Regions from separate parts of the Oceanobacter sp. 4_MG-2023 genome, predicted to be linked through region 1. Evidence: riboswitches for the same ligand, from Rfam matches in the RefSeq annotation. Region 1 holds a riboswitch; the other holds the start of a gene.
What was found. A riboswitch is a leader RNA that binds a small molecule or an ion and turns the genes downstream of it on or off. The one in region 1 is predicted to bind cobalamin.

Region 2: another riboswitch for cobalamin. It lies ahead of Q8W24_RS10830 (ABC transporter ATP-binding protein); the one in region 1 lies ahead of Q8W24_RS11970 (TonB-dependent receptor).

What each region holds. Positions count from the first base shown of each region.
Region 1 is NZ_JAUYVV010000016.1:35,212-41,344, forward strand. Features, by position in the region: gene Q8W24_RS11955 (AmpG family muropeptide MFS transporter) at 1-711, opposite strand, end outside; gene Q8W24_RS11960 (YajQ family cyclic di-GMP-binding protein) at 711-1,196, opposite strand; gene Q8W24_RS11965 (ketopantoate reductase family protein) at 1,344-2,279, shown strand; cobalamin riboswitch at 2,378-2,632, shown strand; gene Q8W24_RS11970 (TonB-dependent receptor) at 2,779-4,965, shown strand; gene Q8W24_RS11975 (hypothetical protein) at 5,023-6,133, shown strand, end outside.
Region 2 is NZ_JAUYVV010000013.1:71,807-77,939, reverse strand. Features, by position in the region: gene Q8W24_RS10840 (AMP-binding protein) at 1-1,186, shown strand, start outside; gene Q8W24_RS10835 (type IV pili methyl-accepting chemotaxis transducer N-terminal domain-containing protein) at 1,298-2,110, opposite strand; cobalamin riboswitch at 3,127-3,277, shown strand; gene Q8W24_RS10830 (ABC transporter ATP-binding protein) at 3,436-4,263, shown strand; gene Q8W24_RS10825 (iron ABC transporter permease) at 4,260-5,282, shown strand; gene cobT (nicotinate-nucleotide--dimethylbenzimidazole phosphoribosyltransferase) at 5,311-6,133, shown strand, end outside.

The DNA.
Region 1 (6,133 bases):
GCGGCCACGTTGCTCTGCATCCAGGTGGTTGGGTTCGTCGCACCAAAACGTGGCGGCAATCCCCACCAGCATCAACGCTGCCATACCGATATAAGACCAGCTCCAGCTGTACCAGTCCGCCAAATACAAGGCTCCGGCTCCGGAAAACAGCAAGGCCACCCGATAGCCAAAAATATAACTGGCCGACATGGCACCCTGATACTCATCGTCAACCGCTTCAATCCGGTACGCATCCAGCGCCACATCCTGGGTCGAAGAGGCAAACGCCACCAGGAGAGCAGAGGCCGCAATCCACCATAAATCCGTATGCGGGTCGAGCAGGCTCATCCACAACAAACCGCTGGCAATCCCTGCCTGCCCAACCAGAATCCAGCTGCGTCGCTGCCCAAGCCAACGGCTCAGCAAGGGGATACTGACGCGATCCACGACCGGTGCCCAGAATACCTTGATCGAGTAGGTCATACCGATCCAGGCAAAAAAGCCGATGGTCGTGCGCTCCACTTCCGCATCCCGCAACCAGGCTGTCAGGGTCGAAAACACCAACAAAAATGGCAGCCCGGCACCAAAACCCAACAAGGCAATCGCCAGTACCGGCTTACGGGTGTAAATTTTCCGGGCATCACGCCACCAGCCGAAAAAAGACGTCGAAGTCGTGGCAGAATCCAGGCTGGATTGAACAGAAGAGTGATCCGTTACCTTACGGTCAGACATCAGTCTTTGAAATTCTTGAACGCCAGCGGCATCTCGATGGAATCGTCATTACGAAACAGCGCCATCACCGCTTGCAAATCATCTCGCGCCTTACCTTGTACCCGCACCATCTCTCCCTGAATCGATGCCTGCACTTTTAATTTGCTGTCTTTGACAATCTTGACCATTTTACGAGCCAGGTCCTTGTCGATACCCTGACGCAAGGTTGCGATCATTTTGACCTGCTTGCCTGCACCGGCCAGATCGCCATATTCCAGACAACTGACCTTGATCTTGCGCTTGATCAAAGAGCTTTCCAGCATGGGTTTCATCTGCTCGATCTGGAATTCCTCATTAGCCGTCAAGGTGACAGCAAAATCTTTTAACTCAAAGCTGGCATTAACCCCTTTAAAATCAAACCGAGTGGACAATTCCCGATTGGCCTGATCAACGGCATTCTGGGCTTCGTGTTTATCCACTTCGGAAACGACATCAAACGATGGCATTGGGCTTCTCCTGTCAATAACCTGTCAATAAATATATACAGTCATAAGCATGGCAATAAGCCGGACTGTATACCTCTGTCAGCACTGAAAAGCAAAAGTCATCCGCCCGCTCTGGCTCCAGCTCATCAAGCGACTTATAATCCTGCCATGACATTATCCATCGGCCTGCTTGGCCTGGGTGCCATTGGCACCGTCATGGCCAGCTACTGGCGTCAGCACCGTCTTTATGTGCTTGGCCGCTCACCACAATCCCCGACAATGGCCACCCCGCCGTTGGAACGTACCCTGCAATACGGGCCAGATATTCGTGCGAGTCATCCTGAATGGCCAGAGACCCTGACCCTGTCACTGCCACCATGGAACCATCAGCGGCTGGACTGGCTGATGATCACCACCAAAGCCGGTGACACCCTGGATGCCCTGTTACCTTATGCCAGCAAACTGCATCAGGTTGACCGCATTTTGCTGCTACAAAACGGTATGGGCCAGCATGAACAAGTCGCTCACTGGCTCAAAGAACAAGGGCAGAGCTGCGAGCTCTGGCACGGCATCTCCACCGACGGCGCTTACCGCCTGGAAAACAACAGCGTCATATATGCCGGACTGGGTGATGTCTGGATTGGTCTGCCTTCGGCACAGGCAAATGGATTACCGCGACAGATCACCAGCCACTTGCCTCATACCCAGGTTGTCTCGGATATTCTTACACGGCAACGACAAAAGCTGGCAATTAACGCAGTGATCAATCCCCTGACCGCCTGCTACCGCTGCCTCAATGGCGCATTAATCAGCAACCCTGAATACCGTGCGCCGTTACACTCGTTGGCCATCGAAATAGAACAGCTGTATCAACATCAAGGCTGGCCATTACCAGATCAACTGCCAGAGCGGGTAACACAGATTGCCCTATCGACGGCGGATAACCGCTCATCCAGCCTGCAAGACGTACTGGCCAACCGCCCAACCGAGCTGGATCATATTTGTGGCTATCTCTTGGCCCAGGCCAGCGCGGCAAAAATCGATTTGCCCTTAACCCGGGCATTAATGGATCAGCTTAATATCCGCAGCGGCCTCCCCACCTAGGGACGCCCTTCCCTGCTTACAGGCAAACCACAGCCACAGACGGCGCCGGACTCGACGATTTTACTTTGCAATTCTTGACGCCTGCTATTACCACCGCTACTCTGCGCCCAGAATCAGGTGCCCATGGGCTGAATCATTCAGCCTCGGGTTAAACGGGAAGACCGGTGATGTAAAAACATAAACCGGCGCTGCCCCCGCAACGGTGATCGACCCATTCAATAACAGGTTCCTGCCCATACAGGACACCAGCCACTGCCGAGCCAGCCAGCAGGCACCGGTGGGAAGGCGTTATGAACGAGCAGCATCTGCTCAGGTCGTCAGCCCGGATACCGGCCTGTTTTTATCAACCGACGTTGCGGAGGGCAGCGGGAGGGATTTGTGCCAATCGCCAATCGCCGCCCCGGCGATGTCTTCCGCCATCTTCGGAAGCAATGATTGCTTGCCTGGTCTGCTCCCCCTGCTCTTGCCGTTATATTCTGACCCGGTACTCAGGACTTCCATGACATTACGTTTGCCCTTCTGGTGTTATGCCTTTCGCAAGCCGTTGTCTTGCCACCTCCAACAGGCAAGGACACCATCATTGCTGTCGAGCCTGATGTTGAGCCTGTTATTGTCCGCGCCTGCCAGTTTTGCCGATTCGGTAACCCCGGCACACAACGATGATACAGACGATACGCCGGTCGCCGATGATGAGCTGGTTGTCTATGGCCATCAAGAACCCGCCGCAGACACCAGCTACCGACTCTACGATCAGCAAGCCCTGGCGGCTGGTTATCAGAACCTGGGGGAATTTCTAAGCCGTATCAACGGCCTGCAGGTGCAATCCCTGGGGGGGCTGGGCGACCCGGTACTGATTTCCATGCAAGGAGCTGATGCCAAACAAACCCGCTTACTGATCGATGGCGTTGACGTAACCACAGGTCAATACGGCCAGTACGATCTTAATGCCATCCCGCTGGCTTCCATTGAGCGAGTCGATGTCCTGACCAGCGGCAGCGATGCCGACGACAATGGCCTGATCAGTGATGAAGCGATCGGCGGTACCATCAACATCGTGACCCGTCGCAGCCCATCCAATACCAGCAGCAGGCCCACCCAACTATCCGCCGCGGCTGGCAGCTACGGTACGGCGACCCTGAATCTGCAACAACCGTTACGGACTCAGCCTCACAGCACTACAGATTTATTGATCGACCACCAACAAAGCGACAACAATTACCGCTACCCGGTGAGCAGCCCGGAAGACACCAGCCAACCAGCCGGACAACAACAAGCACTCAACAATGCCGCCTATCGTCGCGACCGCCTGACACTGAAACATCAGCAACCCGGCCTGTTTGCCAGCCTGTACTGGCAAGATGAATCCAAACAACTGCCACAGTATTATCGCAACTCCTCGAGTAACCGCTCCCGACTGGACAGCAAGCAACTGGGCGTACAACTGTCGGGCAACTGGGGACAAGATTTTCGTCAGCACTGGCAACTCTGGCACTCGCTGAACCGTCAGGCATTTTACGATCCAACCGCAGTATTCGGTTATGTCGACAGCAACAACCGTTATCGCTACCAACACAGCGAGGCCAAACTTGGCAGCCAGGTACAATGGCACGCCTGGGATTTGGGCAGCAGTATCAAGATAAGCCAGCAGAGCTATCGCAGCCGCTACCTGATTGACAGCGACAGCGGTGATTGTGACTCCCTCAGCAGCCGCTGCGACCAATATTCCTGGCTGCGGCAAGTACAACTGAGTGGTCGGGCACAATGGCAAAACAGCGACAGTACACGCCAGTTCAGTCTCAGTAGCAGCCACCACCAGCAAAACAGCCTGTTGCAAACCAGCGCTACCGATAGCAGCGACAGCGACAACACCCATCAGCAGCAGTCCTGGACCTCCGGGTTGGTCAGCCTGAAACAATACTGGCTCAGCGATACCGGCAACGGCCAGCTGCAACTAAGCTGGAAACAGGCACTCAGAATACCCAGTTTGTATGAACGCTTCGGCAACCGCGGCCTGACCCGGGGCAACGACGACCTTCAACCAGAGCAAAGCCAAACACTGTCGTTAAACATCAGCTGGAGCGGAGACTGGCAACAACGCCCCCAGCAGCTCAGCCTCAACCTGTTCCACCGCCAACTGGAAAACGCCATCGTCGCCGTGTATGACCCCTCAACCGGGGCTGGTCGCTATGAAAATACCAGTGATGCCACCATGGCCGGGCTGGAATGGCAGCTGCACAGTCAGCTCAACCGCCCTGTGACCGCAGCACCCGCAACAGAGAGCCTGGGGATGTGGCAATTGCAGCTGGCAGGCAGCCATTACCAAAGCCAGAGCAGCAGCGATATCGTTGGCTTTGATAACAAATACTTGCCCGGCATCTATCACCTGCGGCTGATTGCCGGATTACTCTGGCAATCCTCCATGACCACCCGGCACCACAGTATCGATCTCCATGCCGAGCTGGCTGACGACCTCTACCTCGACCGCTACAACAGCGTACCCGGGGATCAACGTCGCCTCTGGAACATCCATTACGGCTACCAATGGCCAGTGCCATCCAGACCGTCACTACTGCCGACCCACGCTGGCCTGCGGATTAACAACCTGTTTAATCACAGTTTTAACGACTTCAGTGGGCGCCCGGCTCGTGGCCGGGAATGGACACTGTACCTGAGCTACTCGCTTTGAATATTCATATCACCAGCAACCAACAAGTTTGCCAAACGACACCCAAGGAATTTTGTTATGCCTAACCGTCTGCCTGATCACCCAACAACATTATCCCGCACCTGTTTGTCCCCGTTCAGCACCGCCGGACTGCTTCTCTCTGCGACCCTGATACTGAGTGGCTGCGCCGGTGACGACGACGACGCCCAACCCATTGCAGAAGGAGCCTATGCGGTACAAACCACCGCTGCCGACTACAGCAGTGGCCATGTTGCCATCGGCAATATCACCGGCGACCGCAGCGTCCAGCAACAATTATTCAGCGACACCAACACCAACTACACCATCACCAGCGAAGCCAACTGGCTATACCGGATTGGCCAATATTACGTCGATACCATCAGCCGCTACGACGCCACCGCCAGCCTCAGCAGCCCGGAATGGACCTACACCACCAATGATGATGGCGACAGCAGCGCCAACGTCTATACCCTGGTACATCAGGACGACCAATACGGCTGGCTGATGCGCTACGGCGCGGAAACAGCCTGGAAAGTCGACACCACCGCCAGCAGCGAAGACGACTTCAAGGTCGATACCATCGACTTGTCCGATTACAGCGTCAGCGGTTACAGCACCACACCGGGGATGGTCGATGCCGCCATCGACAACAACCAACTGTTTGTTCTGACCCAGCGTTATGGCTATGACGGCAACAACACCGCCTACGTCGTGGTGTACGACCTCGACACCCTTATTGAAATTGATACCGACACCAGCACCGATGGCCTGAAAGGCATTCCTCTGACCGTGACCAACCCCACCAGCATGGAACTGCTTAATGGCCAGCTGTATATCGCTGCCCGTGGTGACTACGACGACAATAGCGGCGGCGTCGATGTCATCGATACCACCACCTATGCGATCAGCAATATCATCGATGGCACCACCTTCGCCGATTTGAACGACACCAGCGCCTCACCGGCACAGTACTACCATGTCAAAGACATCACCGTTGTCAGCGAAGACAAGGCCTACGTCAATATCAATGTTGAAGCCGGATGGAGCACTGTTGCCAGCTACCTGTATGAAATCAGCCCCAACAGCAGCAGCGACCCGGTTACCATTGATATCAACAGCCTGATGGCCAGCAACGTCAGCGACCCGGAAGACAGCTATACCCTCGGCG
Region 2 (6,133 bases), on a different contig from region 1:
CGTCAAGAAACAGGTGCCGGACTATCATTTGCCCGGTGCGGTGACATTGCGGGCGGCCCTGGCGAAAGGTGCAAAGCGCCCTTGTCAGCCGTATCCGTCTGCCGGCAATGATGTGGCGGTGCTGCAATACACCGGCGGTACCACCGGGGTGGCCAAAGGTGCGATGCTGACGCACCGAAACCTGATCGCCAATATGTTGCAGTGTCATGGCTTGTTTGTGATGGCATTGGATGAAGGGGTGGAGAGGGTGGTAGCACCGCTACCGCTGTACCATATTTACGCCTTTACGGTGCATTGTATGGTGCTGCTTGAAACCGGGAACTGTTCTTTGCTGATTCCTAACCCCAGAGATATTCCAGGGTTTGTCAAAACCCTGCAGCAGCACCGGTTTTCAGCGTTTGTGGGCTTGAATACCCTGTTTGTGGCCATGTGTAATCAGGAAAAATTCCGGCAACTGGATTTTTCTGGCCTTAAATTGACGATCTCCGGTGGCATGGCGTTGACCACAACCGCTGCCGAACAATGGAAAAAAGTCACCGGTAATGATATTGCCGAGGGTTACGGCATGACAGAAACGTCACCGGTAGTGTCGTTTAATCCGCCAGGACATATCCAGCTGGGCAGTATTGGTATGCCGGTGTCGAGTACCCTCTGCATCACCGTGGATGATGATGGCCATGAGTTGCCGTTGGGAGAACGGGGCGAGTTGTGCGTTAAAGGGCCACAGGTCATGAAAGGCTACTGGAAACGGGAAGTGGCGACCGATGAGGCATTTTTGCCAGGGACTGATGGTTTGCCTGCCCGCGAATGGCTGCGCACTGGGGATATTGCCGTGATCCAGGATGATGGCTATATGCGTATTGTGGATCGCAAGAAAGACATGATTATTGTCTCCGGCTTTAATGTGTATCCGAACGAGGTTGAAGATGTTATTGCCGATCACCCCGAGGTGATGGAAGTGGCTGCTATTGGTGTGCCGGATCTGAAAAGCTCAGAAGCCGTCAAGGTCTTTGTTGTGGTGAAGTCTGAACTCAGTGAGGCGGATTTGCGCCACTGGTGCAAAGAGCGTCTGACCAATTACAAGGTACCTAAATATGTGGAATTCCGTACTGAATTACCAAAAACCAATGTTGGTAAAATACTCCGGCGTGAGCTGAGAGCAGAAGAGCTTGCCCAGTCCCGCTGAATAAGGTACTCGGCTGGTATGATGGCTAACTAAAAAAGCGGATAAGGGAGAAACCCTTATCCGCTTTTTTATGCGGGTCTGAGCCGCGATGGAGGCTTCAGAACGGCTGGCTCAGGACTGGTCCGGGCGTTCTTCCCCAACAATAATCGCTTCATACTGGCTGGTGATCTTATCCAGCTTTACCAGTAATGTTTCAGTCACTTCCTGAATATGTGGCACATCCTTACGCTTGTCGGCACTGTCCTGAAACAGTTTGAACGTCGCTTTGGATGCCATCCAGAAGGATGCAGCGGCTTCCAGCGATGCCGCCAGTTGTGGCGTGGTCAGACGGGAATGCATCAACTCACGCAGGGTGTGATCAAACAGCGCAATGGTGGCGTCGAGATCGTAATGGATCCAGTCGTTGTCATAGCCCCAGTAAATAGCCACACAGTTTCTGGCAATTCGCTGGGATAGCATACGCTGTCTGCCTGCGAGGTAGGCCATTTTGGCGATGTTATCGCCTTCATGTTCTGCCTTGCTGCGGGCAATATCATCACAGAGGGCGAGCAAGCGGTCATTATCTTGCATCAGGTTGCCAACCAGATTGAGGTCTGGCTGTGCCAGAATCTGGGGTTGGTGGATATCCCAAATGGCCTGCGTGTTGGCCAACAGCTTCTGCATCGCTTCGTCGTGATCTTCTTTTTTCAGTTGTTCCAGGCGCTGGTTAAACAGCATGACGCTCACATCGCGCTGGCTGTGGGCCGAACGAGTACTCACCCCTGCGCCAAGCATCAGATGATCTTTCATCATCCTCTGGCTAAGCATGATCAGACTGCCTGTTATAGCCACAACACTATTGGCTCTGTTAGCGGTGTAGTTGTTCTTTTTAGGTCGTTTGATCCAGAAAAACCAGATCAACACAACAATGAAGATCAGAAGCATTTGAATTCCTCCGCGAATTCTCTTCATGTGCCGTTTGGTCTTGACTACCAGGAGGGCTGGCGTTTGCCAACCTGGAGAAATAACAGTCAGGTGGTTTGATTGCTCTACAATGCAGCAAAAAATGATCTTATCGAAGGCCTGAGTCAATGAATGATTTCATCTGAGGTCATTTCGAACGTTAACTTTTTTTGTGGCCTGCCTTCTATCGCAACATGGCGGTATAGGTCTGATTTTTTGTCTATTACATGACCGACCCTGGTGCAAAATATCACTTTACATCAGGATGAGTAGGCCTGGATTGTTACATGCACCTGAGACGCTGGAATATCCCTGTTGTTTCTCAGGATGGATGTAATGCCTTGTTTTACATATCTTTACTGTATTTTGATACTTGTTGTGTCTCTTGTTGGGCAATGGATTTCTTGTCAGAAACCACCTTGCCAGCGGCGATGTATCGATGCCCAAAAGAACCTTTGCTGCTTACAAGGATAGTGGAATTATTCACCAGTCGGCTTAATTTTGCACGAAATGAGTGCTGGGTCTGATTTTGTAATTATCTTTGGGTGATGTGGTATTTTTCTGCTACCAGTAGCTGTAAAGAAGCTTCAACTGTTTGTTTTTTAATTAAAACTTAATAATTTTTATATGTTTTTGTCATATTTTCAGGTTTTTCCGGCTGTTTTATACAGCATCGAAATTAACAGAGTAAGAATTATAATAAGAATAAGACGCCTTTTTGGTTGGTGTTGTCTCGATGTGGGTGTTTTCTGTTGCTGTACTGAGAAGGCAGGGAAATCCTGCCGTGATTGGCGCGGACTGTTTGTGGCGAAGCAAGGCGGGATGACCGGTTGCGTCATGAAATGTCAGTGTTGACTGCTGTGAGGCGATGTGACGCGCATCGCCATAATGAGCGGTAACGCTGTGGCAGGTGATGACAGGTGATGCTGCAAGTGGATGGTAACTGGCTGAACCCCTGAATCGATTCGCTATCGTATGGTTTTTGCTTTGCTGATATAGTCCGGCGCTATCAAACAGGTGTTGGGCTGCTCTGGCGGCTTAACGTAATTGGGAATCCGGTGTGAGTCCGGAACTGTACCCGCAACTGTAATTCTGTGGCCGTGATGGGCCAGGAAAAGTCAGATACCTCCCTGGAATGGTTCTCTGCCCTGTCTCGACTAACGTCGTGCACGGGTGAATGAATGATTCAGTCTCTTGAATTTTGTTCGTGCGGGAAGACACGAACCATCTCCTTTCCCTGTGGATGCACATGTCGGCACGGTGTTGATGGTCTTGCTTCGTACGGCTTACTTTTGTCGGATATCTCCATGGTTGGTTGTTCCGGTCTGGCGGTCAATAAGCTGGTGCTCACGATTGATCAACAGCCGATTCTGAAACAGATCTCTTTTGCGTTAAAGCGTGGCTCGGTACTGGGCGTGCTGGGCCCTAACGGGGCGGGCAAAACCAGTTTGCTGCTGGCGTTGTCCGGTCAGTTGTCTGGCGCCGGTACTGTGTGCTGGCGTGACCAATTGGTCGCGGATTACCGCTTGAGTCAACGGGCGCGGCGGATTGCTGTTGTGCATCAGCTTAATGATACGGTGTTTGCGCTCAGCCTGCGGCAAATGGTACGCATGGGATTATTGCCGCATCAGTCCTGGTTGGGGCGACAGACCCAGGAGGACGACCAATGTATCGAACAAGCGTTAGATCGTGTTGGTCTGGCGACAAAAGCCGATCAGGTGTTTGCCTCTTTGTCTGGTGGTGAACAGCAGCGCGGCTTGATTGCCCGGGCACTGGTGCAACGGGCAGAACTGATTGTGCTCGATGAACCGGTCAATCATCTGGATGTGTATTACCAGCACGATGTGCTGGCTTTGCTGGGGCAATTGGCTCGGGATAACGGCCTGACCGTGGTGATGAGTTTGCACGATCTTAATCTGTCGGCACATTACTGCGACCAGTTGTTGTTATTGGATCATGGCGAACAAGTGGCTTATGGCACACCGTCGCAGGTATTGGAGCCTGAGCGTTTGCAGCAGGTATTTCGTTTGCCTTGTGCGGTACGTCACGATGCCGGAGCGTTGCGGGTCGATTTTTCACCACCAGCACCGATGGCTCAGACCGTCGCACCGACGGAGCAGGATCAAGCCATATGAGATATCGCTGGATAATCCTGATCGCGGTGGCGTTGTTGTCGCCGTTGGCGGCGTTGTTTTTTGGGTCTGCCGACCTGCCTTTTAATACCGTTTGGCGTTGTCTCGCCGGTTTGCCGGTCGATCCTCTGGACCAATTGATCTTTACTGACCTGCGGTTGCCGCGGGTTGCTGCAGGCATATTGGTTGGTGCTGGATTGGCCATTGCCGGTGCCTCATTACAGAACGTAACCCGTAACGGCCTTGCCGATCCTTATCTGTTTGGTGTAGTCGCCGGTGCCGGCTTGGGGGCCAGTGTGGTCACCGTGTTGATGGGTACGATGCTGTCACAGCAGCCGTTGCTGGCCTGGCTGCTGGGTTGGTTGCCGGTCGGCACGGCCTTGCCGTTGGCCGCGTTTGGTGGTGCCTTGTTTGCGGTGATGCTGGTTCAGGTTCTGGCTATTACTTCGTTCGCCCGCAGTTCCGAGCAGTTGTTGTTGGGCGGGGTGGCGATTTCGTTGATGCTGGGTTCACTCACCCATTTTATTCTGTTTATCGGTGAGCCTTTTGCTGCCAACAAGGTGCTGTTCTGGCTGATGGGCAGCCTGGGGCGGGTTGAAAGCAGTCAATTATGGCTGTTGTTCCCTGTGGTGTTGGTCAGCAGTGGTGTACTGCTGCTGCTTGGGCGTCATTTTGATGCCATGTTGCTGGGGGATGACAACGCTCGCACGCTGGGAGTGGATGCCGTACGCCTACGGGCGCTGGCACTGGTGATCTGTGCTGCCTTGACCGCTGCAGTCGTGGCGTATTGTGGTGGTATCGGTTTTGTTGGCCTGATGATTCCCCATATTGTGCGACGCTGGCTGGGCGTTACGACCCGAACGCTGATCGCAGGCTGTTTGTTGCTCGGCAGTACCTTTCTGGTTTGGGTGGATGTGATTGCCCGTTCGGCAGTTGCCAGCCAAGAAATTCCCATCGGTATTATTACCTCTGCTTTGGGCAGCGTCTTTTTTCTGTTGGTTATGCGTCAGCGGCTGGCCTGATCAGAGCTGACTGGAGTTTCGTTTATTTATGCATACGGTTTCTTTTGATATTCCAGCACTCGGACAGGCTGGTCAGGCGCAGATACAACAACGGATTGATCAGAAAACCAAACCTCCGGGGGCGTTGGGGGCGTTGGAAGTACTGGCCGCCCAACTGGCCCAGATCCAACAACTGGATGGCGGCGACGAGGAAATCCGGATCACCCGGCCAACCATGCTGGTGTTTGCTGCTGACCATGGTATTGCTCGTCATCCCGTCAGTATTGCCCCTCAGGCTGTCACCAGACAAATGGTGCTGAATTTTCTGGCTGGTGGGGCGGCTATCAACTGCTTTTGTCAATCCAGTGATATGGCCTTGCAAGTGATTGATGCCGGAGTGATTCAGCCGCTGGACGCTGATCATCGGTCACTGTTACGGCGTCGGGTTGGCCCGGGTAGTGCCGATTTTTCGGCCCAGCCAGCCATGACGGCAGAGCAGTACCAGCGCGCGTTATACCTGGGTGCAGACGTGGCCCGCGAGGTGATTGCCCAAGGCAGTAATGTGCTGGGGCTGGGTGAGATGGGTATTGGGAATACCAGCTCCGCCTCTGCGTTACTGGCACTGGCAGAAAACCTGGCAGTCGAGCAAGTCATTGGCCGGGGGACGGGCATTAATGATGATCAGCTGTTGCTCAAGAGTGAACTGGTGGGCCGGGGTGTGCAGCGGGTTCGGGCAGCGTATGCCGATGCCAGTCCGGCGGTTGCATTGCAGGAAGTGGGTGGTTTTGAAATCGTCCAGATCGTTGGAGCCATACTGGCGGCGGCGGCGCAACGGACGGTCATTCTGGTGGATGGCTTTATTGTCACGGTTG